2 regions of the Absiella sp. AM09-50 genome follow, and region 2 is predicted to be linked to the other one. Evidence: a T-box and tRNA genes for the amino acid it is inferred to sense, from the RefSeq annotation. Region 2 holds a T-box; the other holds one or more tRNA genes.

Region 1 (16,090 bases), on a different contig from region 2:
TATGTGTTGTCTTTTTAAGTATCGCTTTAGGACTTGGCGGTTATAAAGTATATACGATTTTAGCTAATCAGGAAGTATTTCAGATTGAACATAAAGATCCGGATACAGGGGAAGAGCCTGCAGAAAAAGAAGTAACTGAATTTACATATTTCAGTGGGGAATATGAAAGAAACAGTGGTGAAATCTTTTTTAACTGGACATTGAATAAAGCAGACAGTACTGTGGATAGCATCTTCTTATATTATGTAGATCCCATGGACAATAAAGAATCAGAATTGTTAGATGTAAGTGATTATTCCAGTTATCGGATCAATGCCAGTATTTATCAGATATTACCAGGATCTAATACATTTAAAATCAAGGCAGTCTTATCTAATGGGAAAACACTTGAGAAAACAACAACAGTGAAATTGCCATTGGTACTAGATGTGACACAGACGATCAAAGATGTAAAACCAGGAGAAGCAAAACTGACATTGTCTTATAAATATGGAAAAAACAATGAAGTAAAAGAACCACGAATTTTGATTTATAGCGATATCACTATGAATTACAAAGTCACAAAGACGGATACCAGAGTCAATGATAAATATGTTATCGTGACACAGGAATATACGTTTACATGGGATCAGTCACAAACAATCACACCGTTTACCATTCGCTGGTATTTTGCGGACATTGAATTAAACAAAGATTTTACAGCAGATTTTTCAAAGAGCGAGTAGAAAGCAGATAAAAATCTGCTTTTTCTATCTGGAGAGGAGATATATATGCGTATACTACATACAGCAGACTGGCATTTGGGCATTGATTTACATCGAATGTCTTTATTAGAAGATCAAAAATACTTTTTTCAACAATTACAAGCCATCATCAAAGAAAAACAGGTAGATGTTATCATAATCGCAGGAGATATCTATGATACTGCCCTTGCGAATAAAGAGGCAATCCGTTTGTATGATCAAATGATGAGCTGTTTATGTCTGGAAATGAAAAAAGAAGTTATTGTGATTGCGGGAAATCATGATTCCGGAGAGCGTTTATCATCATTAAAAGATCTGGTAAAGCCTATGGGATTGCATATATATGGGCGCATGGACCAGGAAGTAGAACCATTGATCATACAAAACTGTGCATTTTATCCTATACCTTTTTTTCATTTAGAAACTATGCGCAATGTTTATCAGGCAAAGGTAAAAAATCTAGATGAAGCTTTTGCGATGATATTGGAAAGAGCTAAACAAAAGACGGTAAATATATCCACCCATATCGCGATTGCGCATACTTTTTGTGCGAATGCAAGCGTCAGTGAAAGTGATCGTTTTGCGAATGTCGGCGGTTCTGATTTGGTATCGGCAGATGTTTTTTCAGATATGCAGTATACAGCACTTGGACATTTACATCGTAAACAAAAGCTACACCACCATGTTTACTATAGTGGCTCTCCCTTAGCTTATTCTTTCTCAGAAGCCCAATATAAAAAAGCTGTCTTGATTTATGATAGTGAAACAGATGAGGTAGAAGAAATAACAATCCATCCACTTCATCCCCTAATCAGCCTACAAGGCAATTTTGATCAGATACAAAAAATTATACAAGAAGGCCTAGATACCAATGCTTATTACAAAATAGAACTTCAAGATCAAAGTGTACAGTATGAAATGATGGATTATTTCCGTGAGCATGTGGAAACACTATTACAATTAAGTGGCAAGAATGCTTTACAAAACCAAAATGTCAGTATCGCATTGGATGAGATGGAAGAAATGAATGATTTAGATATTGTTTCCCATTTCTTTCAGGATTATTATGATGAAGTATTAGATGAAGAAGAAACAGGCTGGTTTTTAGAAGCCAGTCAGATGGTAGAGGAGGTGTAGGCCATGTTACCTGAAAAACTCACGATGCAGGCCTTTGGTCCCTACGTAGATAAACAAGAAATCGATTTTGATAATTTTTCACATCTGTTTTTGATACGGGGAGAAACCGGCAGTGGAAAAACCATGATTCTGGACGCAATGACCTATGCATTATATGGAAAAAGCAGTGGGGGACAGCGGGAAGAATTAGAGAGTATGCGTTCACGCTTTGTCAAAGATGATACACCTACCATCATTGATTTTACATTTGCTTTGCATGGAAAACATTATCGTTTTATGCGAAAAGTAGAAGTAAAAGAAAAACGCAATAAAGATAAGACAATAAAAGTAAGTGTTGATGCAGGAGAGATGCTCGATGATCAATTCTATCCATTCTTTGAAAATCCAAAACTTAGAAATATCGAAGAAAAAGCTATAGAATTAATCGGATTAACGCATGAACAGTTTATTCAGGTCATGGTACTTCCACAGGGCAAATTTGAGAAGCTGTTGACGAGTAAAAGCGAGGAAAAACAAGAAATTCTGCGTACCCTGTTTCAAATGGACAAGTGGGAAAATATTACGATTTATCTAAGTGATAAAGCCAACCTGATGAAAAAGCAGATGGATGAAAAAAAACAGCGCATGGATGCATTGTATCAGGGCGCCATGGTAAAAGATCAAGAAGATGTCTTATGTCAAATACAGGAAAAAGAAGCAGTTCTTCAAAAGATGGAAGAAAAATCTTTGATTTTAGAACATGATCTTACAAAACTTCAGGATATCCTAAATGAACAAAAAATGCTTCATGATCTGGTTGTGGAGCAACAAACATTATTAAAGAAACAAGGCCAGCTGCACCAACAGAAACAAATTATTGAAAAAATAAAACAGCGTATAGAAGAATATCATCAGGTAGAAATGATTCTGCCTTATTTTCACAGTTACAAGAAAAGTCAGATGGAACATCTAAAACGACAGGCAGACTTACAAAAGGCACAACAGCAGTGGAAGATCATGCAGGAAAAAATGCGTCACTTAGAAGATATGCGCAAGGATAATGAAAAAGGTATGATCATTTATCAAAACCTGCAGAATGAAGCGACATCTCTTCAAAACTGTAAAGAGGCATTTTTAGAATTGCAGCAGTTGCAAAAGCAGAAAAATCTATATCAGAATAAACAAAAAGAAATCAAGCAGCGCATGGAAGCACACAGCTTACAGTTAAAAGCTATTGAGGAGCAACATGAAACTATGTATCAGGCCTATTTGAATGATACGGCAATGCAGTTAAGAGAAACGTTGCAGGATCAAAAACCATGTCCTGTATGTGGGTCACTACATCATCCCTATGAAAAAATGATGACGAATCAATATGTAGATGTGATGGCATTAAAAAGCCTGAAAGAAACATTAGAACAGGAGAAACAAAAACAGTCAGAACTAGAAAAGCAATGGATAAAAATAAGCACAGATTATGATCATTACATCCATCAATATGCACAACAAAAAACTAGCTATCAAACAAAATTTTCTGCCTACGCATCACTTGATACTATTGAAAAATTACAAAATGAAGAAAAAAACTTAAAACAGAAGCTTTTGACAATTTATCAAAAACAACAACAGCAGCAAAAAGAAATTGAAAACATTTTACTAAAACACAAAGAAGCACAGGGCAAACTGGAAACAGCCAAAACAGAGATCATACGGGCACAAGATATGGAAAAAGAAGCACATATGGCATACCTTGCCCATTGCACAGAGGATATGAAGGAAGAAGTTTTACTACATCAGCCAGATGCCGCACAAATAAAAAAAGATGAAAAACAAATAGAAGAATATCAGACAATGATGATTAAAACAGCATCCCGCATGGAAGAAGTAACTCTGCAGTTAAAAAATAAAAAAATAGAAGATCTACAGATGCTGAATCAGGATATGATCAGGCTTCAACAGGAAAGAAAAGCACATATGCAAATGATGGCAGATGTAAAAAGCCGGATCGAGCTTTTAAAGGATATCCAAAAACAGGGCGCCAGCATGAGTGAGGAATATGAAAAACTACAGCCAAGTTATCAGAAACTTCTGCATTTTTCAAGGGCAATGCGGGGAGATAACAGCGTTGGTATTGAACGTTATGTATTGGGAATCATGCTTTCCAACATCACCGCAAATGCCAATCAGTTGTTAGCTGGTGTACATCATGGTAGATATCAAATCTATCGAAGCGAACATGCCAGTGGGAAAACTCGTAAAGCAGGACTTGAATTTTCAATATATGATGCCTATTCCTGTTCCATGCGTAATGTTGTTTCCTTATCAGGAGGAGAAAAGTTTTTAGTATCCCTGGCATTATCTCTTGCCTTATCTATGAGTGTACAGGCAAGAAATGGAGGAATCAGCTTTGATTGTATGTTTATTGATGAAGGCTTTGGCACATTAGATGAACATAGTATTGCGGATGCATTATCCATACTTGAAAAAATGAGTAAACAAAAAGGGAAAATTGGAATCATTTCCCACGTGGAAGTATTAAAAGAAAATATTCCAGGTGGAATCGAGGTTGAAAAAACACGAAATGGTAGTACAATCATAATCAGAAAGGACTGATCTAAATGTATGAAGAATTAAAAAAAGTAATTGAAGAAAGCAATCATATCGTATTTTTTGGAGGCGCAGGTGTCAGTACAGAAAGCAATATTCCTGATTTTCGTTCACAAAGTGGGATTTATAGTAAGAAAACCTATCCTTATCGTGCCGAAACAATGATTTCACACGACTTCTTTATACGCCATACCAAAGAATTCTATGACTTTTATTTCCATGAGATGGTGTATGAAAAAGCTATGCCAAATCCTGCGCATATCGCATTGGCAAAACTGGAGGCGCAAGGGAAACTAAAAGCCGTTATCACGCAAAACATTGATGGTTTACATCAAAAAGCAGGAAGTAAAGAAGTGCTGGAGCTACATGGCAGTATCCATCGCAATCGCTGTGTGGATTGTCATAAATTTTATACCTTGGAAGATATCTTATCTCAAAAAGATGGTGTGCCAGTATGTCCTGTTTGTGGCGGTATCATCAAACCGGAAGTTGTTTTATATGGAGAAAGTTTAGATATGGATGTCATGGAAAAAGCTGTATCTTATATTGAACAGGCAGATACCATGATTGTTGGAGGAACCAGCCTTGTCGTATATCCTGCGGCAGGATTACTCCAGTATTTTCATGGAAAACATTTGGTTTTGATCAATAAAGAAGCTACATCAGTGGATTCTCAGGCAGACATTGTCATACATGATCCTATCGGACAGGTGTTAAAAACGGTTGTAAAATAAAACGGATGAAAAATTTCATCCGTTTTTTAACGTTTTCTTTTGTGATGTTCTTTAATAACACTGAACAATAACCAGAATCCTAAACATAAAGCAGTCACATAACCGATAAAGCCGATGGCAGGAATGCCAAATACCTTTGGTGTCATCTCTGTTGTACATAACAGGGAACTGGCCATTAATAAACCAGCTGATACAATTCCTACGGTTAATTTATTTACCATATGATTGATGGTATTTAAAGGCACTGTAGAATCCATAACTTCCAGATTGATTTTCATTCTGCCTTTTAAACACATCTGAATCAATTCATTCAAATGCACAGGAATCTGTATACCATTGTTTCCAGCTTCCAAAATCTTTTGACTGGTGGAAGCGAATTCTTTCTTTAAGTCCATATGTTTCAGTTTATTCTCACTGACATGGTTTGCGGCAATGGTAATAATATTGATATCAGGATCTAATACTGTCATCGTGCTTTCAATTGTGACCAGACCTCTTGCCAGCATACTGATGCCTTTTGGCATGGAAATACGATGCTTATGCGCAATGGTAAATACCTCCTGAATCGCAAATCCAAGATTGATATCCTTTAGATCCAGATTGATATATTTATTCATAAAGGTTTCAATATCACAATACAGACCAGTATAATCAATGCGATCATCATGAACACCCAATACCAAGATAACATCCACTAGTTTCTGTGCATTGCTGCTGGCAATCGCAATCACGGCTTTTTTCATCAGGTCCTTATCCTGTCTTGTCAAAGTACCCATCATACCAAAATCAATCCATACGATCTGTCCATCACGGATACGAATATTACCAATATGGGGATCCGCATGGAAGAATCCATCATCTACGATTTGCTTGATATAATTTTCTGCCAGTTTTTCTGCGATTTCTTTACAATCATATCCATTATCTTTTAATGCTTCAAAGTCATCAATCTGATATCCATCAATATACTCCATAACGAGTACCTTGCTAGTACTATAATCAGTTTCTATCTGAGGATATCCAATATATGTAATGCTGTCATTTAAATCCGCAAATCTCATCGCAAAATGCGCTTCATTTAAGAAATCCATTTCCTGTTTTGCGGTATACCAGAATTCATCCAATACGATATTTAAGTCAACAACACTGCCCAGCACTTCATTCAAACGCAATATCTTTACAGCACGACGTACCAAAGAGATATCACGTTCCATCATCTGATAGATATGAGGACGCTGTATTTTTGCGACAATGGATCTGCCATCTTTTAATGTTGCTTTATGTACTTGTGCGATAGAAGCACTCCCAAGCGGCTTTGGATCCATCTGTGGAAATATCTCAGCACGACTAACCCCATATTCTGCCTCTATCACCTGTTCAACAACAGAGAAGGGCATAGGGGCAACATTATCGCGCAATTTGACTAATTCCTTACAATAACGTTCACTGAACATATCCTGTCTACTGGACATGATCTGACCAATCTTTACAAACGTCGGTCCCAGATCTTCTAATATTTCTCTAAACTTTACAGGATCAATGCCCTGTGTTAAATGATGTTTTTTTAAAATACCAATGATTTGGGCAAGCCGTTTTTTACTGCTCAGGGTGCTGTTTTGATTATTCGCCATCCTGGCCAGGAGCAGATGGTTCTTCTTCATCCATTCCCTTTTCCAATTCTTCAATCTTCGCTTTCAGTTTCGCAAGGTCATCCTTGCTTACTTTTTCTAAGTCACGGCTGATTTCATCAGCATTTGCCGGTGTTCTCAGCTTTTCTTTAATGTTGTGTTTCAATTCTTCATTTAAGACTTTGCCTTGTTCAACCGTAATTTCACCTTTCTTTACCAGCTGATCAACAACCTCTTTGCTTTTTTCAGCCGTTGTTGCCGCAGCGCCGATACCTGCAAGAATGATTTTCTTCATTTCATCACCAAGATTATTCATGTGTGATTCCTCCTTTGTATATATATGTATATTTTATCACGAATCATCAAGAAAGTAATGTAAAAATACATTCTTTCACAAGTTAATCGCATCTCCTTAAAGAAAAAAACAGCTAAAATATGAATAACTGAAAAAAGTTTACTTTTATAAAGACAAATTTGTTTAATATGTGTATACGATATATACCAATTATGGCGTTATAACCCTTAAATGTTTACATTTGCATTAGTGAACATTATAAGGCAATAAAAGAATTGATTTAAAAGAAAGGACAAATGTTTATGAAATTATTCATATCATTTAGGAGAATCGCTTTAATTATATAATGCATTTTGCCATAATATGATGATAAACTAATAAGTTAAGATAATCTGGCTTACTACATGTCATTTGCCTTATAATGCGAGTGGGGATTATGTTATGAAAAAAAATAAGCATTTTAATAATGTTATTGTTCCTATCATCTTGTGATTTGAATAAAAAAAAGAATATTCAATGACGTAAACTTAAAGACATTTATAAGAATAGTGGTGTATCAAAAAGAGCACTTTTTGTATTGATTTTACTTTATCTCGGTGAATAGTAACAAATTTGTGCAAAAAAAATAAAAAAGTTTAAAAAAAGGGGTTTACAAAACGATGGGGATAGGTTATAATATGACTCGCTTACAACACATGGCGGATGTGGTGAAGTGGTTAACACAGCGGGTTGTGGTCCCGTCATGCGTGGGTTCGATCCCCATCGTCCGCCCCATATAAAAGTAAGCAACTGGCGTATGCCAGTTTTTTTATATATTGATGAAATATATAAAAAAATGATTGACAATTGCTTTAAAATCTGTAAAATTATAGAAGTGACTTGGATAAAGTAATTTTGGAGCGTTGGCCGAGCGGTTTAAGGCACCATCTTGGAAAGGTGGCGTAGTGAAAGCTACCGTGAGTTCGAATCTCATGCGCTCCGCCATAGGAAATCAAACGTCTATATACAGACGTTTTTTTGTTTTTATGCATGAGATGAGCAGGAAAGTCACTACGCGTTTAAAAACCGCATAAATGAATGGAAGTTCATCATTTACTTGGTTGTATTTATGATGAAAAATTGTTATAATTTCTAGTAAGGAGTGATTATATGAAAAACATCGCTTTACTATGTGATTCTAGCGCAGATATCACAAAACAAGAGGCAGAAGAACTAGATATCCATGTCATTCGTATGCCGATTACGATTAATGGAAAAGAATATATTGAAGAAGAAACGATATTCGATCAGGATATCATTGAAGCATTAAATAAAGAAGAACAAGTAAAAACAGCACAGCCAGTCATTGGCGATATTGTGAAAACCTGGGATCATCTGTTGGAAACTTATGATGAGGTTTTTTATCTGCCATTAAGCAAAGCTTTATCTGGTACATGTCATGTAGCGATTGGACTTGCGAAACAATACAATGGACGTGTAACTGTTGTGGATAGTGAATATGCCTGCTATCCAATCGTAAAACAATTACTGGCAGCAAGAGCTATGTTTGAAAAAGGCTATGATTGTGCAACCGTGAAAAAGAAACTGGAGGAAGAAACCAATATGTTTGCGATTCTGATTCCAGAAACCTTGACTGCTTTAAAAAATGGGGGAAGAATATCCCCAGCAGCAGCTGCATTAGCAGGCTTGTTGAAGATTCAGCCACTTTTGAAAGTAGATCATGGCGCAATTGATTTGGTTGATAAAGTACGTACGCTGAAGAAAGCATATAAAGAAGGTATTCGTGTTGTTACAGAGGGCATTAATCCTGAAGAATATGACTGGATGATCATTGATGCCTATAATCGTTCCATGAGTGATGAATTAAAAGAAATGCTGGAAGAAGCAACCGGACAGCCTGTGGAACAGCATGTGTTCAAAGCAGTTATCATGTCCCATACAGGACCTGGTACGATTGGTTTTGGCAGAATCAAGAAATTGAAATATTAAGAGGTTATGAACATGATAGATGCACATGTGGCGCTTCCACAGCCATTTACTTATGAAGCATTAAAAGCATATATTGATGTGGCAGTTTCTAAAGGACTGGATGGAATCGTGATTTTAGAGCCTACTTATAAATTTCGTGAATTGAAATCCATGTATCGTGAGGTATGTGCAACATATCCTTATCAAAAGACATGGTTTCAAAAGGTGAATACAGCTTCATTAAAAGAGTATCAGGATTTTATCACAGAAATGCGAAAAAAAGAATTTCCTATTGATGTGAAATTTGGATTAGAAGCATGTTACTTCACACAGCATGAAAGCTATATTGCTGGTATTAAAGAAGCGTTTGATTATGATGTGTTTATTGGACGCATTCATTTTCTTGATAATATCGCCTTTGACTGGCCAAAGCATTCTCGTGAAATGATGTGGGATAAATATAACGCAGGTTATTTGTATCGTCGTTATTATGAAATGATGAATGCAATGCTGACATCCCATCTATTCGATGGTATTGCCGGTTTTGATAATATCAAGCTGATGAATGTGAAATGCCCTTTTAAGATGGATCATACATATCATAAAATGGCAACGTTGTTAGCGAAAAATCATATTTATGTAGAAGATGATGCCAGCATTGATTATCGCTTTCATCATGTGGATAAAGGTTTAAGCAAAGCGTTTCTTGCCATGTGTGAACAGCAGGGTGTAGAAGTCAAACGTGTAAGTCATGCAAGAAGTGCAGAAGAAGTTGGAAAATTTGAATAAGAAAAAATGTGCGAAAACAATTAATTTCGCACATTTATTTTGCTATATTTTGGATAGATTGTGTATTTTGCAGCAAGGCATCCGTTAATGCAGTATTGTTGTCACTTACCTTCCAATCGCCATGCTCTTTTACTAAGTCAACAGTGACATGAATTGTTTTATCTTTAGAAGCTTTTGCCATATTGTCAAATAAAACGGTTAAGATTTGTTTCTGAATTTCTTTATCATCTACATCACTTTTTTTACTTAATTCATCAGCTTTTTTGGCAGCTTCCTTCATACCTTTATCCATAACGGCTGAAAAATCATACATGGTCAGTGTAACTTCTACACTGGCTTTATCCTCATCAATGGTTTCTTTTTCTTCCTTATGAGAGAAATCAAGCATCATATCATATACTTTTTTCTGCAGCTGTTGATCGACATCTTCCATATAATCTTCATCACGTAGTTCAAGAGCGGTGGCATCATAATCTTTCCATGTACTGTTGGCTGCGATTTTCGTATTGTCACGATCATGATAGCCATCCAGGAATTCTTTGACGGTTTCTGTTGGTGTAATACTGTTTGATGTACATCCCTGCAAGGTGACTGGCATCAGTACCAAACCAGCGATTGCCAATAATTTTTTTATATTCACGAGTCTTTTACCTCCATTTTTTCTTTATTTTATCATTAATTTAAAAAAATTCAAAATTTTTTAGGAATTTCACATCAAAAAAACGTATGTATATATATGAGGAGGTGTTTTATCCTTTCTTGTCGAATCAGGTATGCCCATTGCTTCAATTACATAAATTGATATGGGAGGTGTACGATGAATCAGAAACGTATGATTATTATTTCAGCACTTGTTTTCTCTATATTGTTTACTGGATTTTATTATCTATTGTTTTCTTATACCACACAAAATGAGGATATCCTACATAAGACATTATATATGAACCAGGTAGGTTTATATAAACAAGAGGATACCTTAAAGAAAATGCAGAAAAAATTAAAAGACCAGGGTATTGTTTCCTATACGTGGAAACAAAAAGATGTAACAGCAATCGTCTGTTATATTTCCACCAATATCGATGATACCAAAAATGGCCAGGATAAATTAAAATCTCTAGGGATTAATTATATTCAGAAAACAGCTGATATCGAAAGCAATGAAGTGGCAAAACTGATCGATGAAAAGAAATACCAGGAGGTACTGGAAAGGATCGCGGAATGAAAGTAAAAGATATGAATAAGGAACAACGTCCCAGAGAACATGCATTACAGGATGGTATTGAGGCACTTAACAACCGGGAGCTTGTGGCAATATTATTACGAAGTGGCAGTAAGACGCGCTCAGCACTAGAAGTCGCTGATGAAGTACTAGCAAAAATGGAACATTTAGGAGAGTTAGGTGTAGCACAATTAAATGATTTGATGGAAATTGATGGGATTGCACAGGCGAAAGCATTGGAGCTACAGGCAGCTTTTGAACTTGGCAGACGCATTGCTTTTGATAAAGTCAAACAGATGCATTGTATTAATAGTCCCAAGGATATTGTGGACTGGTTGAATCAGCAAATCGGTTTTATGAAACAGGAGCATTTTCTGGTACTCTTTTTGAATCATCATAACCAGATTGTTAGTTATCGTACGATGTTTAAAGGTTCTATGACATCAGCAAGTGTACATCCAAGAGAAATCTATAAAGAAGCTTTGGCCAGTGGCTGTGCAAAGATCATCTGTGTGCATAATCATCCTTCTGGAAATGTAGAACCCAGTGAAGCTGATATCTTATTGACAGAAGCTATTGATGCCTGCGGGAAGATGACGTGTATTCCTTTGGTGGATCATATCATTGTAGGAAAAAATTCTTATACAAGTTTGCGACAAAAGCAATTAATTGATTGAACTATTTTCGATTAGCCTTTATAATAATAGCAGTAAAGTTGGTGATAGCATGTCAAAATTAAATCGATTACAAAAAATACTGCTGGGATTGATCGCAGTATTTCTAATACTAGGTGTGATTCTGCGCAGTATGAGTGGTAGTCTGAGTGGAAATCTTGCATATGATGGTGTCAGTATGCTGAAATATGGATTGATTGATCAGCCACTTCAAACATTAAAAGGATGGATGAAAGATTTTTCTGATTTATGGGCGGTCAAGGATGAAAATGACAACTATAAATATCTGATCAGCACCATGCCAAGTATACAGGCACAAAATGATGAACTGATAAGAGAAAATACGGAATTAAAAGAACTGCTAGATTTACAAAAAGATGAAACTGCATATAAATTAACATATGCGAAAGTAAAAAGTCGTGATCAGGCATACTGGAACAATCAGTTAACAATCAATAAAGGTAAAAAAGATGGTATCAAAGAAGGAATGGCAGTAAGAACCGCAAAAGGCTTAATCGGCAAGATTTCTGAAGTTAGTGAGTATTCCAGCACTGTGAAGCTTTTGACGAGTGAAGATAAACAAAACAATGTCATTATTAAGGTAAGCATTTCAGATAAAGAAGCCGTGGATGGTGTTTTACAAAGCTATGATGCAAGTAAAGGACGATACGTGGTTCAATTGTTTGATACATCAGATAAGATCAAGCAGGGACAACAGGTCATCTCCAGTGGAAAAGGGGAAGGATATCCAGGGGGTATCTTTATTGGTACCGTGGACACTGTGCAGGCTTTGAATAATCAGACAGGACAGACTGTTTATGTAAAACCAGTGGATGATTTCCAAAGTTTTGAAACGGTTGCTGTTGTGACAGGTGAGAAATAATGTTGACGCATGCAGTATTTGTATTCATCTGTTTTATACTGGATGAAATATTGATGGTATTGTTTCCTGGCAGTTATCTGTTGAATGATTTGTTGTTTATCGCAAACCTTGGCTTTTGCGCCATGATTCTGACAATTCGTAAATTTGATTTCTTAGACTCTGTATTATTTGCTGTTTTATGGGGGATGTATTATGACTTCTTCTGCGCAAATACATTCTTGGTATATGCCATTGTCTATGGTATTGTCGCATGTTTATTGCGTTTATGGAGTAAACATATGACAGAAACATTAATTGAATCCTTAGTATTATGTATTGTGACAATTTTCGCCAAAGATCTTTTGGTATACTTTTATATGTATTTCCAAAGAGTGACAGCACTTACGTTTCTGGAATGGGCAGAACGCTTTGAATTGTTAACGCTGTTAGCGAATGCAATTCTGGTTATGATCATCGTTTTCCTAATGAGAATCAAAGATGATTATCTGTTTATGAAAGAAAAACGGATAAGAAGGAGCGAAAAGGTCGAATGGTTCAGATTAAAATCAAAGGATTAAAAGATGGCTTGCATCTGTTTGCACAATTTGATGATGAAACAATATTTTTAAAAGAATTAGAGAAAAGACTCAAAGCAATTTCAATGTATGGAAAAGCGATTGAGGCTTTTTTTCATATACCCGATGTCTGTGATGATACCTTATTATCATTATTTGCCATCTGTGAAAATAATCATATACTGATTAAAGGATTTGATGAAATAGTTGAGCGAAAACAACAAATCAAAGAAGCAACTTTGTACAATGGGCAAATCATCACATTAACAGAAGATACCTTATGGATAGGGGATATGCGAAAAGGTGCCTATGTGCATGCTATGGGAAATTTATATGTGATTGGACATGTGGAGGCAGTGATTGATCTTTGGCATAAAGAAGATGTACTTGTGGCCTCCTCTATTACTTCCAAGGTGCGCATTTGTGATAGTGCATTTCAAAATGTGACAAGTTTCGCACCCATAAAAGCTTACTATAACAGGGAAAAAGTATTACTGAAAGCAGTAAAAGGAGGAGCTTTATGGGAGAAATCATTGCCGTTGCATCAGGAAAAGGCGGGGTTGGAAAAAGCAGTATCGTATTGAATCTTGGTGAAATGCTGGGAAACATGGATAAGAAAGTATGTTTGATTGATATGGATCTGGGATTAAAAAATCTGGATTATATGATGGGACTTGAAAATCGGGTATTATACGATTTAAAAGATGTCATGGAAGGGCATTGCTCCTTACGGAAAGCGATGCTGCAGGATAAGTATTGTAGAAATGTTTATCTGATTCCTGCCTGTAAAAGTGTTCAGATTCATGATTTTTCAAAGGAACAGTTGAAATTGATTGTAGAGGAGTTGGCAGGACAGTTTGATTATGTGTTCTTAGATGCCCCAGCAGGTATTGAAAAAGGTTTTGCATGTTCCATGTATTGTGTTGATCAAGTCATTGTTGTGACGACACTGGATGTGACAGCGTTACAGGATGCTGATCGCATCATCGGTATTTTGATGCAGGAGGGAAAAGAAGAAATATCCTTTCTTGTGAATCGTTATTCACCCAAAGCCATAGAAAAAAAGATTGCGATTCCTTTAGAAGATGCGAAACGCTGGCTGGCGGTTGAATTTTTAGGATATGTATTTGAAGATGAAGAAATGCGAAGAGCAGGGAATATTGGAAAGCCAGCAGTTATCAAACGCAATCAGCCTGTTTATGAATGTTTTATGGCAATTGCAAAACGCTTACAGGGCGAATATGTAAATCTGCCAAAGCTTCATAAGGAAAGCTTTCTTTCAAAACTGTTTGGCTGACTGGTTTTTTTCATGCCAGTATGTTAAAATAAACCAGAAAGAAAGCTGGTGAATGGATGTTTAAGAAACTACTACAAAAATTTGACGACCATTGTTCCTTATACGTACTGTTAAAAATCATTGGTGTTCTGATGATTCTTTATCTGTTGATACGTACGCAAAGCGTATGGGGAAGCTGGGCTTCGATGCTTGTTTCTATCATGACTCCGTTTGTGACTGGCTTTGTGATTGCGTATATCATGAGCCCGCTGGTGGAATTTTTGAAAAAGAAAGGGATACCGAAAAACTTTTCAATATTAGCCATCTGGGTCTTATTGATCATATTAATTATCGTATTGATCGTGATGCTGATACCAGCACTGTATACAAAAGTGAATTCCTTTATTATGAGTATTATAGAAGGGGTACAGTGGATCAGTAATAAAATCAAAGAAGTTGGAAACTTTAAAGATTTTTCGGTTGTGAATTCTATTCAGGATAGTATTATCAAACTATTGGAGGGCTATGATGACTGGCTGCCACAGCTGCTTGGCAATCTGCCAAACTGGATGACGATGGTATTGGATTACTTAACGAATATCCTGTTTACGATCATTATCGCAATTTATATGATGTTTGATTTTAAACGTATTAAGAACTACATAAAAAAAGGCATTCGTTTCTTCTTCCCTCATTGTGATCATTATCTTACCAAGATGGATGAGGATGTGTATGTATATATCAAATCTTTGATTATACTGGTATTTATCCGATTGATTGAATATTGCGCATTTTATTTTCTGGTGGGACATCCCGACTGGCTGATTATTGGTATCATATCTGCCCTTGGTACGATTGTTCCATATATTGGTGGAACGATTGCCAATGCCATTGGTTTATTGACAGGGTTGACCCTTCCAACACCAAATCTGATTGCGTTATTGATTGGTATTTTGATTTTAAGTAACGTGGATAACTATGTCATTTCCCCCATCGTACATGAAAAACGAAGCTCACTTGGACCATTGCTTACAATCTTTGTGATATTTGCGGGTGGTGTGATTTATGGACCAATTGGCATCATGTTGTCCGTACCGGTTACGATAATGATCAAAACAGGAATGGTAATTTATAAACAGGAACATAAAGACGATATTGAGAATCCTTAAGAACAGGCTGCCTGTTCTTTTTTTTCGTATACAGGCATATGTTGTAGTAACGAGGAGGGAAGCTTGTGGATGATCTGCATAAAGTGAGAAGAAGAATTGCCCAGCGAAGAATTGGATTTGAAGAAGAGGAACATAGGAAGGGTCCGCATATATTTCGCTTTTTATATCATACAGTGATGTTGATGATGTTTGTATGTGTGGCGGTGTTAGCGTTATTATTGAATGAGAAATTACATCTGGTTGAAATGCCTGCATTTATGAAAGAACTACATTTAGAAGAGCTGTCATCATGGTTGCCGTTAGAAGATTTTCTTGAGTTGAAAGATCAAAGTGTCAGCTCGCCTGTTTCTTATACCAAAGTGAAAGAAGATACGTATCGTAACGATACCAATACGGTGAATAACCTGTATGATGGTGTGGTATTGCATATTCAGA
Region 2 (16,090 bases):
TGGTTAGGCTGGCAACAATACTTTTTAGAATGTGATGAAAATATTGTGATGTTTTTTGATGAAGATTTTTATACAGAACAAAAGAAAGAAAAAGGTTATGTTCAAAAACAGCTTCCTGTCACCAATATGATAGAAGAATGTATACAAAAGGGAATTCAGGCGAGTTCTATATATCCAGCATGGAGAGAAAATGGCGCAAAAAATTTTCAAGAACTTTGTGATAAGGTAATTGAAAAAAGTCATGGAAATGATCGATTGGTTTATGCCTATTGGGATCAATATGACAGTACCATGCATACGTATGGCGCTACGCATAAGAAAAGTGTAGAAATGTTACGTAGTTTTGATGACATTCTACAACACACGATGAAAGAATTACCTGAAACAACAGGCCTTATGATCATCGCAGATCATGGGCATATTGATGTTAGAAATGACTTTTTAAATCGTTATCCTGATCTTGTGGAATGTTTTGAGCATCTGCCTGCACTTGAACCTAGAACCATAGCTTTTTATATCAAAAAGGATAAATAAGAAATATTTAAAAAATTATTTTTATCTTATTTTAGTAATGATTTTAAATTATTTACAAAACAGGAAATCATCGATATGAAACTGTTTGGGAAAGAAGTATCACATCCAAGATTTCAAGACTTTTTAGGGGATTTTATCGCATGCGCCATATCTGATTTAAATTTAGATTACGATGATCATGATATCATTTTAGGCTCTCATGCGGGTGCGACGAAGGAAGAAATTCAGATACCGGTTATTTTATATGAAGGTAAGAAAAAAGTGAGAAATTTTTCCAATTAGATGTTTCTTAACTTTTATATAAAAAAATGGAGAATTTTGATTTCTCCATCTTTTTATAAACTATTGAACGCATTAAATATTCAATTTTTTTATTTGCATACTCACTTGGAATTGTTCAGTTTTGGATAATTCATCTTCGTTGCTTATTTTATGAACACTATCTTTTACTATATAATAACCTACCATTTTGTCTTTCTTCTTAAAGACATACAATAATGGAAAGCCTTTAGCAGAAAAGCTGTTACAAAATTTATAGTATTTTTCTAGCATAGCATTTGGATTATCGAATCGAATATTTATTTTCTCAATCATTATTTCTTTATCATAAATTTCTTCTTGATAATTAGGTATATATATGTGTGAGAAAACATAGGTTAATGCTTTTTCTTGTTCATTTTTATTTAATTCAAATAAACTTATAACATCTATCTTAGTTAATACACTTTCGTTTTGTTTCTTTAATTTTTCGTAACCCTTTATCATGCTTTTTTCATTCTCCTTTAATTTCTCACTTTTCTTTTCCAAAGACACGTTTATGTTCACGTTTCCAATAAAGATCATCTAAATATTTATAAAAATCTTCACGAGAATCATCTAGATGTTCAATGATGTGATAAGGATCAATGACTTTATCCGCATGTTCCTTTAAAATTTCTACCGTTAATTTTACTTTTTCATCACTGACACCAAACATACCTGTATTGATACGTAGTAGTTCATCATCTTTGGTATATAGAAATAAGTCTATTTGATAAGCATTGCCACCATTGATTGGTGCTTTTGCGACCATATGAAACCATATTTTTAAAATACGGATATCATCATAGGCTACATATTGGTAACAGCTTTCTACATCGTTTTTCCATGCTGCTTTCAATAGTTGAATATATTTTCGTTTAGTTTCATCAAAATAATAAATCCCTTTTTCATGAAATTCATATAAATCATATGGAAACTTATCTACGACAATAAAATCAGACCAGCTGACGATAAGCGCAAAAATAAATGATAGTAATAAAGTAAACCAGTGATATTGTATATCCATCGTATGCGTTTGTAAGATGTGTGGGATATTTGCGATGAATAATACAATCCATGAGCTAAAAAACCAGATGATAGGAAATGTAATACATTCTATCAAAATAATTTTTTTGCGACTGTGTTTTTGATGATTCCAGGAAGATATCAAAGAACCAGCTTCTTCGTATGGCGTTTTTTCCTTTTTGTGTTGTAAGATTTCTTCATACTTTTCTACTGTATAGGCAATCAAGGGGGCATTGCTGTCTTTGATATCCGCACATAATTTCTCTTTAAGTTCCATGTCATTATGCTGTGCTTTTAATTCAATTAGTTGATGATCCATCAAATCTTGTAAAGATATTTCATTCGCATAATAACGCTTGATTTCCTCTATGGTGATTCCCAGTTCTCGAAACAGTTTAATCTCTTTTAGCTTTTTTACATCATGTTCCGTAAAGTCACGATATTTACTATCTTCTTTTCGCTGTATTTTTATTAAGCCCATTTCTTCGTAAAAACGAATAGAATGAACAGAAATACCAACTTCTTGTTCCACTTGTTTGATTTTCATAGTGTAACACCTCATCTTTCACCTTCAGTTAACACCTTAGAGGTACTCTAGAGTCAACCTTTTTTGTATAAATACTTTATTTTACCTATATAATGGGTGGTTTTATGTATTTTGTCAATCATTGAAATAAATTATATATCGTTTGGTCATGATAAATGTTAAATTACAGGAATAATGGTCATGAAAAATGTTAAAAATATAAAAAGATAGTCATGAAAATTGTTGAAGTGCATAAAAGAATGGGATATACTAAGAAATATCAAGGAGGTACTTATATGGAACGTTTCATTATGGATGAATTGGTGAAATGGAAAACGAAAAAGAAGCGTAAACCATTAATTATTCATGGGGCTAGACAAACAGGGAAAACCTGGATTATGCAAGAATTTGGTAAAAGATATTTTGATACATGTATTTATATAAATTTTGAAAATAATGAACGAATGAAAAATACATTTGAACAAGATTATGATATTAAACGAATATTAACAGCATTGAAAATTGAAGCAAACCAAAGCTTTCAAGCAGAGAACACGTTGCTGATTTTCGATGAGATCCAAGAAGTACCAAAAGCCATGACAGCTTTAAAATATTTTTATGAAAATGCTCCAGAATACAATATCGTAGCTGCTGGTTCTTTGCTAGGAATGTCTTTACATGCAGGCACTTCATTTCCTGTAGGAAAGGTAGAATTCCTACATCTTTATCCTTTGAATTTTAGAGAGTTTTTAACAGCATTAAATGAAGATGCTTTAGCTGATCTTCTGATTCAAAATGATTTTGCATTATTAAACACATTTCGTACAAAGTATATAGAATTATTGAAAAAATATTATTATATCGGTGGAATGCCAGAAGCTATCATGACATTCATAGAAACAGATGATATGAGAGAAGTACGCAAAGTTCAAAATGAATTATTGTTGTATTATGAAAGTGATTTTTCCAAACATGCGTCAGTAGAACAGTATCCCAGAATTCAAATGGTATGGAATAGTATTCCTGCACAATTGGCAAAAGAAAATCGTAAGTTCATCTATGGAATTATTAGAGAAGGGGCAAGAGCAAAAGATTATGAGATAGCAATACAATGGTTGATGGATTATGGATTAGTTCATAAAAGTTATCGTATAAACAAGCCAGGATTACCTTTGATATCCTATATGGATCAATCATCTTTTAAAATGTTTATGTTAGATATCGGGTTGTTGGCGGCAAAAGGTGAATTATCTGCCAAAACATTGTTGGAAGGAAATCGAATATTTGAAGAGTTTAAGGGTGCATTGACGGAGCAGTTTGTCGCACAGGAATTCGTTTCTAATCAACAGAAACTTTATTATTATGCTTCTAACAATTCATCTGGAGAAATTGATTTTATGATTCAAAAAGAAGAACATGTGATACCGATTGAAGTGAAAGCAGAAGAAAATTTAAGAGCACAATCACTAAAAGCTTATTGTAAAAAATATGAACCGGAAATAGCGATACGTGCCTCGATGTCTGCATATCGTAAAGAAGATTGGATGTGCAATGTTCCATTGTTTGATGTGGCTTATTATATAAATTCAATAGATTAATATATTTTACATTTTTTGAGGTATTTTTATAAAAGCAATCAGTGATGGTACTGACTGCTTTTTTTGATAATCATATAAAAAAACATGATTTTCTAAAAATTCATCAACTATGTCTGATATGGATGACACAGGAATGGAACAAGTTGGAAAAAACATGAAAAAAAGGTTGAAAACATAGGATAAAATCAACAAAAACAGCTTGAAATATGATATAATATAGAAGTATGTGAAAGAGGTTTTGTGATGAAAATAAAGATAAACAGTGAGTACATTACATTAGGTCAATTATTGAAGATGACAGACTTTATCCAAAGCGGTGGAGAAGCAAAATTTGCGGTAAAAGAATTACATATTACGGTAAATGGAGAAATGGAAGATCGTCGAGGAAGAAAGCTGAGAAGTGGTGATGTCATCATCATAGAAGACCAAGAATTTACACTTGTATGATGTTGTCACAGTTGAACCTGTATCATTATCGAAATTATGATCAGGTTGATATTTCTTTTTCCAAAGGTATTCAATTACTGACTGGTAAAAATGCTCAGGGAAAAACAAATATACTGGAGGCAATTCTTTATTTGTCTACGACAAGATCTCATCGGACAAAAGATGATCAGGATTTGATTAGAAAAGGCAGTGATGCTTTTTTTATGAAGGGAATGATTTTAAAAGAGAATCGTAAAGAAGATATCCGTATCACGGTCAATGAAAAAGGGAAGAATCTGTTTATTTATGGAAATCCTATCAATAAAGTAAGTGACTTTATCGGAGAATTTAATGCGGTGATGTTTTGTCCGGATGACATGATGCTGTTTAATGCCTCTCCAAGGGTTAGAAGACGCTTTGTGGATATGGAATTGAGTAAGGTAAGTAAAAAGTATACGATTACACTTACAAAGGCTCAAAAGCTCTTAAAAGAGCGAAATTCATATTTAAAACAGGATAGTGTGGATGATACATTCTTGGAAGTAGTGACAGATCAATTGATTGATGCATCTGTCATTGTAATGAAACAGCGGTTTTTTTTCTTGAAAAAACTGCTTGCGAAGTGCCAGACTTTTTATGAAAAGCTGACACAGGATGATACTATGCTGGATATTGAATATATCAGTTGTGTTGAATTTGATGAAAATGAAGAAGAATTAAAGAAACGTTTGAAGCTTCGATATCAAAAATCACTTCAAAGAGATAAATTCATGAAACAGACGACGCATGGGATACATAAAGAAGATTTTATTTTTAAGCTGAATGATCAAGATCTCAATAGTTATGCTTCACAGGGACAAAAACGCAGTGTGCTGCTTGCAATGAAAATTGGTATGGTATACATGATTGAAGAAATCATCCATGAATATCCGGTATTGCTGCTGGACGATGTGTTTTCAGAACTTGATGAAACAAGAAAAATGAAATTACTAACCTTTCTGCCGGAAAGCGTGCAGATATTTATAACAACGACAGATCAGCTGGAATTAAAGGATATTGAATGTAAAAGAGATGTCTGTGTCTATCATGTTGATCATGGTACGATTCAAAGATGTGAAGGAGGAAATGCGCATGGATGAGAATCAGTTGAAAGAGATAGAAGAAATGGAAAATATCAAGGTTGACCATTCCTATACCGCGGATGATATACAGGTATTGGAAGGATTGGAAGCAGTCCGTAAAAGACCTGGTATGTATATTGGTTCTACCAGTGAACGAGGACTTCACCATCTTGTATGGGAAATCGTCGATAACTCTATTGATGAGGCGTTGGCAGGGTTTGCGACAGATATTGAAATCACAATTGAAAAAGATAACATCATTCGTGTTGTCGATAATGGACGTGGTATGCCAACCGGTATCGTTGAAAAAACTGGTATTTCTGGTGTAGAAACCATCTTTACCGTACTACATGCTGGAGGTAAATTCGGTGGTGGTGCCTATAAGGTATCTGGTGGTCTGCATGGTGTAGGTGCCAGTGTCGTGAACGCATTGAGTGAATGGCTGGAAGTTACTGTTTATCAAAATGGAAAGACGCATTTCTTACGTTTTGAGGATGGAGGAAAACCAGCAGCACCATTAAAAATCATTGGTGATAGTGAACGTCATGGTTCTATGGTACGTTTTAAAGCGGATCCTACGATTTTCCAGGAAACACAGGTATATGATTTTGAAACACTAAACGTCAGAATCCGTCAGCTGGCATTCTTAAACAAAGGAATCAAACTGGTATTAACGGATGAAAGAGAAGAAGAACCTAAGCGCATTGAATATAAATACGATGGTGGTATTCAGGAATATGTCGCTTATCTGAATAAAAATAAAGCACCACTACATGAACAAATCGTTTATGTGGAAGGTGTAGAAAATGGAATCTTAGCAGAAATCGCAATGCAGTATAACGATGGCTATATTCCAAATATCTATTCTTTCTGTAATAACATCAATACTGCAGAAGGTGGAACCCATGAAGATGGTTTCCGTCTGGCATTGTCACGTACGGTGAACGCTTATGCCAGAGAAGCAGGTATGATCAAGAAAGATGAAACACTTGCAGGAGAAGATTGTCGTGAAGGATTGACTGCAATCATTTCTGTGAAGCATCCTGATCCTCAGTATGAAGGACAGACCAAAACAAAATTAGGAAACAGTGAAGTCAGAAAAATCGTTTCCAGTATCCTGGGAGAACAATTAGAACGTTTCTTCTTGGAGAATCCGGAAACAGCAAAGATTATCATTGATAAATGTATTCTTGCCAGCAAGGCACGTATGGCTGCGAAAAAAGCCCGTGAATTAACACGTCGTAAGAGTGCGCTTGAAATCAGCAGCCTGCCAGGTAAACTTGCGGACTGTAGTAGTAAAGATGCATCTGAATGTGAAATCTATATTGTCGAAGGGGATTCTGCCGGCGGTAGTGCCAAACAAGGCAGAAACTCCAAATTCCAGGCAATCCTGCCACTTCGTGGTAAGATTCTAAACGTAGAAAAAGCTAGATTACAACGTATCTTTGAAAACAATGAAATTCGTTCCATGGTCACAGCCTTTGGTTGTGGTATTGGTGAAGAAATGGATATCAGTAAGCTTCGTTATCACAAAATCATTATTATGACCGATGCCGATGTCGATGGTGCACATATTTGTACATTGATGTTAACGTTCTTCTATCGTTTCTTACGCCCAATCATTGAGGGTGGATATGTATATATCGCAATGCCTCCATTGTTTAAATTACAAAAGGGCACGAAGGTCGAATATGTATATACAGAATCTGAACGTGATGAAAAACTTGCGGCAATGGGTGATAATGTTGGTATCCAGCGATATAAAGGTTTAGGAGAAATGAATCCTGAGCAGTTATGGGAAACAACTATGGACCCAGCGTTCCGTACATTGAAACAGGTAAATATTGAAGATGCAATTAAAGCAGATGAAGTATTTGAAATGTTGATGGGCGAAGACGTAGAACCTAGACGTCAGTTTATTCAGGAAAATGCAGAATATGCAAATCTGGATATTTAAGGAGGGAATGATTAGATGGATATAAACAAGGATAGATTATTACAGGTTGATATATATGAAACGATGCGTTCCTCCTTTCTGGACTATTCTATGTCCGTTATTGTCGATCGTGCGTTGCCAGATGTACGTGATGGATTAAAACCAGTACATCGTCGTATCTTATATGCGATGAATGATATGGGAATTGTGGCAAGTAAGCCATTTAAGAAATCAGCACGTATTGTCGGTGAAGTTATTGGTAAATATCACCCTCATGGTGATACTGCTGTATATGATGCAATGGTTCGTATGGCACAGGATTTCAGTTATCGTTATATGTTGGTGCAAGGTCATGGTAACTTTGGATCTATGGATGGCGATGGCGCTGCGGCTATGCGTTATACGGAAGCACGTATGAGTAAAATCGCAATGGAAATGATGAAGGATATCAATAAAAATACAGTTGATTTTCGACCTAACTATGATCAGGAAGAAATGGAACCTGTTGTTTTACCTTCACGTTTTCCAAACTTATTAGTAAATGGTGCAGTTGGTATTGCGGTAGGTATGGCAACCAATATTCCACCACATAACCTAAATGAAACCATTGATGCGGCACTTGCGATTATGGATAATCCAGAAATTACAGTGATGGATTTAATGGAAAATTATATTCAGGGACCAGACTTTCCAACAGGTGGTATCATCCTAGGAAGAGCTGGCATTAAACAGGCTTATGAAACAGGTAGAGGAACCGTTGTTGTACGTGCGAAAACGCATGTGGAGGAAATGGATAACGGTAAACACCGTATTGTCGTTACTGAAGTTCCTTATCAGGTAAATAAAGCAAATTTAATTGAAAAAATCGCCAATTTGGTAAGAGATAAACAAATTGAAGGTATCACCTATCTGAACGATGAATCTAACCGTGAAGGTGTGCGTATCGTCATTGAATTAAGAAAAGATGTACAAAGCGATGTTGTATTAAATCAGCTGTTCCGTTTGACTTCTTTACAGACATCTTTTGGATGTAATATGTTGTCACTGGTGCCAAAAGGCAATCAGAGTGCTCCTAAGCAAATGGGCTTAAAAGAGATGTTGCAGCATTATATTGACCATCAGATTGACGTCACCATACGTCGTACGCAGTTTGAATTGAAAAAAGCAGAAGATCGCGCACACATCTTAGAAGGTTTACGTATTGCGTTAGATCATATTGATGAAATTATACATATTATCCGTTCTTCAGCAAATGAAGCTACCGCTCGTACAGAGTTGATGGAACGCTTTGATTTAAGTGAAATTCAGGCCAATGCAATCCTTGAAATGAGGCTTCGCCGATTGACAGGTTTGGAACGTGATAAGATTGAAAATGAATATCAGGAATTATTGATTCAGATTGCGGATTTAAAAGATATCCTGGCAAATCATTCCAGAGTTGTTCAGATTATCCGTGATGAATTAACAGAAGTAAAAAATCGTTTTGGTGATGAACGTCGTACAGAAATCAGTGAAGCTGACTTTGATATGCAGGATGAAGATTTAATTCCTGTTGAAGATGTTGTTATCACGATGACGACAAATGGATACATCAAACGTATGCCAACGGATACTTATCGTACACAAAATCGTGGTGGTCGTGGTGTCAAAGGTATGGCAGTCAATGAAGATGATGTTGTGGATATGTTGATTACAATGTCTACACATGATTATCTATTGATGTTCACAAATATTGGTAAAGTATATCGTATTAAGGGATATCAGATTCCAAATGCTTCAAGAACCGCAAAAGGTTTGCCAGTCGTGAATCTCTTGAACCTAGATAAAGAAGAAAAAGTTTGTACATTAGTACCTGTGAAACGTGAATCAGAATCAGCCTATTTATTCTTTGTCACAAAGAATGGTTTAATCAAACGTACGCCAATGGAAGAATTTGATTCTATACGTCAAAATGGTAAAATTGCTATTTCTTTACGTGATGGTGATGAACTTGTGGGCGTAAAAGAAACAACAGGGGATGATGAAATCATCATTGCTGGTTCTAATGGCAAGGCAGTGCGTTTCAATGAAAATGATACACGTCCTATGGGAAGAACCGCAAGTGGTGTCAAAGGCTTCAATACAGATGGAAGCATCGTTGTTGGTGTAGCAACCAATCGTGATGGTACACATCTATTGGCAGTAAGTGAAAACGGTTATGGTAAACGTACACCAATTAGTGAATATCGTTTGACAACACGTGGCGCAAAAGGTGTTAAGACAATCAATGTCACTGAGAAAACAGGAAATCTGGTTTCTGTACGTGCAGTAAATGGCGATGAAGATGTCATGATTATCACAAATGCTGGTATTATTATCCGTATTTCTGTCGATAATATTGGTGTTTACAGTCGTAATACACAAGGTGTTCTATTGATTCATGTCGGTGATGATGAATCTGTTTCTAAAGTCGCAATCGTTGAGGCAGAAGCAGAGGAAGAAGCAGAAACAACAGAAAATGTTGTAGAAAACAACGAAACTGCTGTGAGCGAACAAGAAGTCATTGACAATGAAAACAAAGAATGATATAAAATAAACAAACGTTGATAAGGATAAGTAATAAATACATTCAGGCATAGAGAGATAACGGTTGGTGTAAGTTATCGCTGAAGATTTATGAAATCAACCTTGGAGTGAACAGGTGAATAAAGTAATCTGTTTCGGTAGCACCGTTATCGCTTTGAGATATTTGATTCTTTGAATCAAATAAAAAAGGGTGGCAACACGAGGTATCGTCCCTTTAGGACAATACCTCTTTTTTATTTATATGGAGGTATAGAATATGTTAGATATGAAGTTTCTACGCGAAAATCCTGAACTTGTGAAAGAAAACATTCGTAAAAAGTTTCAGGACCACAAGATTGAACTGGTTGATAAAGTCATCGAATTAGATAAGGAAAATCGTGCCTTAAAACAAAAAGGTGATGATTTAAGAAACCAGCGTAACAAATTAAGTAAACAAATCGGCGCATTGATGGGTCAGGGTAAAAAAGAAGAAGCTGAACAGGTAAAAGCTCAGGTTCAGGCAATGGCTGATGAAATGAAAACTACAGAAGAAAAGGAAACTGAATTAAGTACTGAAATCAAACAGATCATGATGCAGATTCCTAATATGATTGATCCTAGTGTTCCTATTGGAAAAGATGATAGTGAAAATGTTGAACTTGAAAAATTCGGTGAACCTGTTGTTCCTAATTTTGAAATTCCTTATCACACAGAAATTATGGAAGCCTTCGAAGGCATTGACTTAGACAGTGCTAGAAAAGTTGCTGGTAATGGTTTCTATTATTTAATGGGAGATATCGCAAGACTTCATTCTGCTGTTATCTCTTACGCAAGAGATTTTATGATCAATAGAGGATTTACTTATGTTGTTCCTCCATTTATGATTAGAAGTGATGTTGTAACTGGTGTTATGAGCTTTGCGGAAATGGAAGGTATGATGTATAAAATTGAAGGTGAAGATTTATACTTGATTGGTACTTCTGAACACTCTATGATCGGTAAATTTATTGATACGATCTTAGATGAAAAGAAGCTGCCTTATACGTATACAAGTTATTCTCCATGTTTCCGTAAAGAAAAAGGTGCACACGGTATTGAAGAACGTGGTGTTTACCGTATTCACCAGTTTGAAAAACAGGAAATGATTGTTGTATGTAAACCAGAAGAAAGTGCAGAATGGTTTGTAAAACTGTATATGAATACAGTAGATTTATTCAGAAGCTTAGATATCCCTGTTAGAGCGTTAGAATGCTGTTCAGGTGACCTAGCAGACCTGAAATGTAAATCTGTGGATGTAGAGGCTTGGAGTCCACGTCAGAAAAAATACTTTGAAGTTGGTAGCTGTTCTAATCTAACTGATGCGCAGGCAAGAAGACTTGGTATTCGTGTAAAAGGTGAGAATGGAAAATATTTCGCTCATACATTAAATAATACAGTTGTTGCTCCACCTAGAATGTTAATTGCTTTCTTGGAAAATAACTTAAACGCTGATGGCTCAGTGAATATTCCAGAAGTATTAAGACCATACATGGGTGGCACTGAAAAATTAGTCCCTAAGAAATAAATTATTTAAAGAATCCTAAAGTTTGGATACTCAAACAAAAAGGATTCTTTTTTAGTTTCACGTGAAACATAATTAATATAATCATTTAATGATTAAAAAAACTATTTTATATATCTTAAAAAATGATAAGTGTTTTGATTGAGTTAAATAGCTGATATTTTTCTGAAATTCTTTGGTGCTTTGATTTTATGACAAAATAACGGCTTGAAATAATGCGTATATTAATTTATAAAATACACTATTATTATAATATAAATTAAAATTTAATAATATATAAATGGCATTTGTGATATGCAATGAAATTTACTTTTATGAGTATTTATCTTATTTAATTTAATAGATTCTAGTAAGTAAATGTTTCACGTGAAACAAATTTATTGGGATTAATAAAAAATCATGAAATAGTATTAGCGATTAATTAAGTGTATTATGATTTTGATGAATGAACATACTGTGGATATTCTATTATAAGTAAAATTCTATAAATAACATTATTGATTTTTTAACATGAAGAAAAAGTACAAAAATTTTTTTGATATTAGTCGATAAATTATACTTTTCATAACCATAGAATACAATCATCTTTATAGAATTTTCATATTCTAGTTTATGATAGAAAAAACATTTATCTTTCTATCATATTTCAATTTGAATAAAAAAAGATAATCTAATAATCAAAAGTATACTTATAGAAAAATATGGTATCATTTGAAATGTTATAATTATATAGATCTTTTTATATGAGTAATTTAATTATAAATCAAAATTTTATTATGTTGGAAAATCATCAATTTAATTTTTAAAATTATTGTTAAATATAGAGTTGATCTAAAAAACTTTTATTGATTTAATGAATTGTTCAACTTAATGGAAAAGTTGAACATTTGTGATTTTGAAAACAATAAAAACATCAAAAAAGCATAAAAAAATAAAAAAAACAAGGCTGAAATATTTAATATATTATAATATAAATTTACTGATAAATATTGGATATTTATATAATTAATAATATATTTTGTGTTCTTTTGATTTGCATTGAAATATAAAAAGTAAGACAACTACACATCTCGTTGCAACAAAAAAAACGAAAAATTGTTTCACGTGAAACAATAAAATAGCCAGAATGTATTATCTGTAAAAAGTGGTTGAATTTTACTTAATCTGTGTTATAATATAAAAGCTACTACAATGATACACACTGAATTAGGTCAGGTCGGGAACGAAGCAGCCTTAAGGTGGCTCTGTCATGTGTGGTAGCACTTTTTTATTTTTGAGGTAAAAACTATGAATGAAAAGTATATGAGAGAAGCAATCAAACTTGCAAAAAAAGCTGAAGAAAAAGATGAAGTACCTATTGGCTGTGTCATTGTGAAAAATGATAAAATTATTGCAAGAGGATATAACTTAAGAGAGAGTAAACAACAATCTATTGCTCATGCAGAAATTATGGCAATTCAAAAAGCTTGTAAAAAAGTTGGCAGTTGGCGATTAGAAGATTGTGAATTATATGTTACATTAGAACCATGTTCCATGTGTACTGGCGCTATTTTACAGTCAAGAATAAACAAAGTCATATATGGTGCGAAAGATCCTAAAGGTGGATGCATTGAGAGCTGTATTAAACTATATGAATATAAAGGATTTAACCATTATCCAGAAACAACTGGTGGTATATTAGAAGAAGAATGTGCACAGTTGCTAAAAGATTTTTTCAAAAAGAAACGAGAAAAGAAGAAAAAGCAAATAACCAAGGATTAATAAATATCCTACTATTTGCTTTTTTTTATCATTTTTTCCTCAATAGAATGATATATTTATATTTTAGAAATTTGTTGTTCAATGGAAAATATAATAAGAATACCGCAGATATAAAACTTCTATTATTTTATGAAGAAAGATAATTTCTTCGTATAAGAACATTTTCAATTTAGCTTAAATATTGCTGTATTCCATGGTATAATAATCACTAGAGAAAGCAGGTGAAGTATGGCATATAAAGCACTATATCGTACCTATCGTCCTAATAGTTTTGAAGAAGTTGCAGGACAGGAACATGTTGTAAAAACACTACAACATGCTGTAGAACAAAATAAGATTGCACATGCATATTTATTCTGTGGACCTAGAGGTACTGGAAAAACTTCAATTGCAAAAATTTTTGCTAAAATGGTGAATTGCGAGAGCAAAGATCATAGACCATGTGGGGAATGTGAAAACTGCAAGGCTGTAGTAAATGGTACGCATCCAGATATTATTGAAATAGATGCGGCAAGTAATAACGGTGTTGAAGAAGTAAGAAATCTGATTGAAAAAGTAAAATATGCGCCATTAAAAGGGCGTTATAAAGTATATATTATTGATGAGGTTCATATGATGTCAGCTGGAGCATTTAATGCTTTGCTGAAAACGATAGAAGAACCACCTGCACATGTTATCTTTATACTGGCCACTACGGAGCCACATAAAGTATTACCTACAATCATTTCTAGGTGTCAGCGATTTGATTTTACTAAAGTACCTGATAGTGATATCATAAATCGATTGCATACAATCTTAGAAGCAGAGCATATTACATGTGAGGATGAGGTAATCCGCATTATAGCACAGCTTGCTGATGGGGGATTAAGAGATGCTTTATCAATTCTTGATCAGTGTATTGCATACGCACAGGATAATATTGAAGTACATCATATCAATGAGATATATGGTATTACTACAGTACCTGAAAAACTAGAATTATTAGATCAAATATTCGATAAAAAAGCATTAGAGTTAATGGATAAAATTGATTATCTGATTAATAAAGGAATTGATATCAAAAGATTAACAAACGATTTGATAGAAATATTAAAAGAAACAATTATTTTTGAATACACGAAAGAAGCAAAGCTACTTCATGTATTGAATTCTGATGAAGCTTTAGGTATTATTCAAAAAGTTTCTATAAAGAAACGGTTTGATATGATTAGCTTATTGATGGAAACATATGATAAGTATAGAACTGCTGCAAATGCTAGCTCTTATTTTGAGGTTTGTTTATTGAAAATGCTTGATCTAGCTGCTTCAACTGAACAGGTGGTACAAGTACAGCAGATTCAACAACAGCCTGTAATACAAAAACAACCAGAAAAGGCTGTGGAACAACAAACAAATGTTTCACGTGAAACATTTGTGCCAAAACAGGAAGCACCAAAGCCACAGCTGTTTGTACCAGAAGATGATCCATATGAGGAAGAAGTACAACCAACATTCTTTGAAGAAGAACCTATGCCAATAAAAGCACCAGTACATCACGAGAATAAGAAAGCACAGCCAATAGATGATGAGTATATCTTAGGTTTATTAGCTGGTGCAAATAAACCAGAGAAGGCAAGTGATTTGGAGAACTTTAAACACATTGAAGAATATACAATTAATTTAAAATGGGCAAAGTTTGCAAATTTGATAAAACATGGTAAAATCGTTGGTGCTGGCAGCAACTATATCGTACTTGCTGTTGATAACCAGGCAGAGGCAAATCAAATAAATGAATTAGATAGCAATAATGAGTTATGTGCATTCTTACAGGAGTTATTGAAAAAATCGAAAAAGATTTTCGCAATTTCTGCTGAACAGAATAAGAGGGTTATAGGCGCATTTAAAGAGCGAATGGTAAATGGCACATTACCAGATCCTATTCGTGTTGAAAGTGTCATCGTCAATAACGAAGAAACAAGAGAAAAAACACAAGAAGAAATTGTGTTAGATTTATTTGGAAAAGACAATATAACAGTGATGGAGGAATAAGATTATGAATATGCAAGCATTATTGAAACAGGCACAGAAGATGCAGAAAGATTTAGCAAAAGTAGAAAGTGAATTAAATGAAAAAGAATATGAAGTTACGATGGGTGGTGGAGTTGTAAAAGTTGCAGTTAAAGGTATGCAGGTTGAGTCAATTCAAATAGATGAAACTTTATTAGATAAAGATGGAAAAGAAGATTTAGAAGAAATGTTAAAGGCAGCATTAAATGATGCTTTCAATCAAGCTGTAGAAGATAAAGAAAAGACAATGAATGCAATTACTGGTGGAGTGAAAATGCCAGGAGGCTTCTAATGTATCCTAAACAATTTGAGAAGCTTGTAGAATGTTTAAGAAACCTTCCAGGTGTAGGTTTGAAAACAGCAGAACGATACGCATTCCAAATATTGGAATGGGATGAAGATAAAATAAATGAGTTCATCGATTGCTTAACACACATCAAAGAGGGAAGTTTAAAACATTGTCAGATATGTGGCAATCTTGCGGAAGATGAAAAATGTGAGATATGTAAAGATCATACAAGAGATGATTCTATTATCTGCGTGGTACAGAGTCCTAAAGATGTTATCGCCATGGAAAAGACAAGAGAGTATACAGGTGTTTATCATGTACTTAACGGAGTCATATCTACATCAAAAGGTATATTACCTGATGATATTAATATTGCTTCCTTATTAGATAGAATCAATGAAGATACAAAGGAAATCATCCTT

Evidence for each region. The T-box of region 2 lies ahead of serS (serine--tRNA ligase). A T-box ahead of a tRNA ligase gene usually reads a tRNA of that ligase, here a tRNA-Ser.
Region 1: it encodes a tRNA-Ser, which carries the amino acid that the T-box ahead of serS (serine--tRNA ligase) is inferred to sense. The anticodon was not compared.

The regions. Positions count from the first base shown of each region.
Region 1 covers NZ_QVFI01000002.1:238,679-254,768, reverse strand. Annotated here, with positions in the region: gene DW114_RS03695 (hypothetical protein) at 1-725, shown strand, start outside; gene DW114_RS03690 (metallophosphoesterase family protein) at 771-1,880, shown strand; gene DW114_RS03685 (AAA family ATPase) at 1,884-4,472, shown strand; gene DW114_RS03680 (NAD-dependent protein deacylase) at 4,478-5,200, shown strand; gene DW114_RS03675 (ABC1 kinase family protein) at 5,227-6,861, opposite strand; gene DW114_RS03670 (phasin family protein) at 6,821-7,168, opposite strand; tRNA gene DW114_RS03665 (tRNA-His) at 7,822-7,897, shown strand; tRNA gene DW114_RS03660 (tRNA-Ser) at 8,020-8,107, shown strand; gene DW114_RS03655 (DegV family protein) at 8,273-9,112, shown strand; gene DW114_RS03650 (PHP domain-containing protein) at 9,125-9,880, shown strand; gene DW114_RS03645 (HAMP domain-containing histidine kinase) at 9,915-10,520, opposite strand; gene DW114_RS03640 (SPOR domain-containing protein) at 10,698-11,102, shown strand; gene radC (RadC family protein) at 11,099-11,776, shown strand; gene mreC (rod shape-determining protein MreC) at 11,826-12,656, shown strand; gene DW114_RS03625 (rod shape-determining protein MreD) at 12,656-13,213, shown strand; gene DW114_RS03620 (hypothetical protein) at 13,186-13,794, shown strand; gene minD (septum site-determining protein MinD) at 13,731-14,507, shown strand; gene DW114_RS03610 (AI-2E family transporter) at 14,564-15,655, shown strand; gene DW114_RS03605 (peptidoglycan DD-metalloendopeptidase family protein) at 15,721-16,090, shown strand, end outside.
Region 2 covers NZ_QVFI01000003.1:142,354-158,443, reverse strand. Annotated here, with positions in the region: gene DW114_RS04580 (alkaline phosphatase family protein) at 1-534, shown strand, start outside; gene DW114_RS04575 (hypothetical protein) at 610-816, shown strand; gene DW114_RS04570 (hypothetical protein) at 889-1,299, opposite strand; gene DW114_RS04565 (MerR family transcriptional regulator) at 1,325-2,407, opposite strand; gene DW114_RS04560 (ATP-binding protein) at 2,683-3,984, shown strand; gene yaaA (S4 domain-containing protein YaaA) at 4,228-4,431, shown strand; gene recF (DNA replication/repair protein RecF) at 4,428-5,549, shown strand; gene gyrB (DNA topoisomerase (ATP-hydrolyzing) subunit B) at 5,542-7,488, shown strand; gene gyrA (DNA gyrase subunit A) at 7,504-10,032, shown strand; T-box leader at 10,041-10,249, shown strand; gene serS (serine--tRNA ligase) at 10,289-11,575, shown strand; RNA gene ffs (signal recognition particle sRNA small type) at 12,748-12,845, shown strand; gene tadA (tRNA adenosine(34) deaminase TadA) at 12,860-13,333, shown strand; gene dnaX (DNA polymerase III subunit gamma/tau) at 13,562-15,361, shown strand; gene DW114_RS04515 (YbaB/EbfC family nucleoid-associated protein) at 15,366-15,671, shown strand; gene recR (recombination mediator RecR) at 15,671-16,090, shown strand, end outside.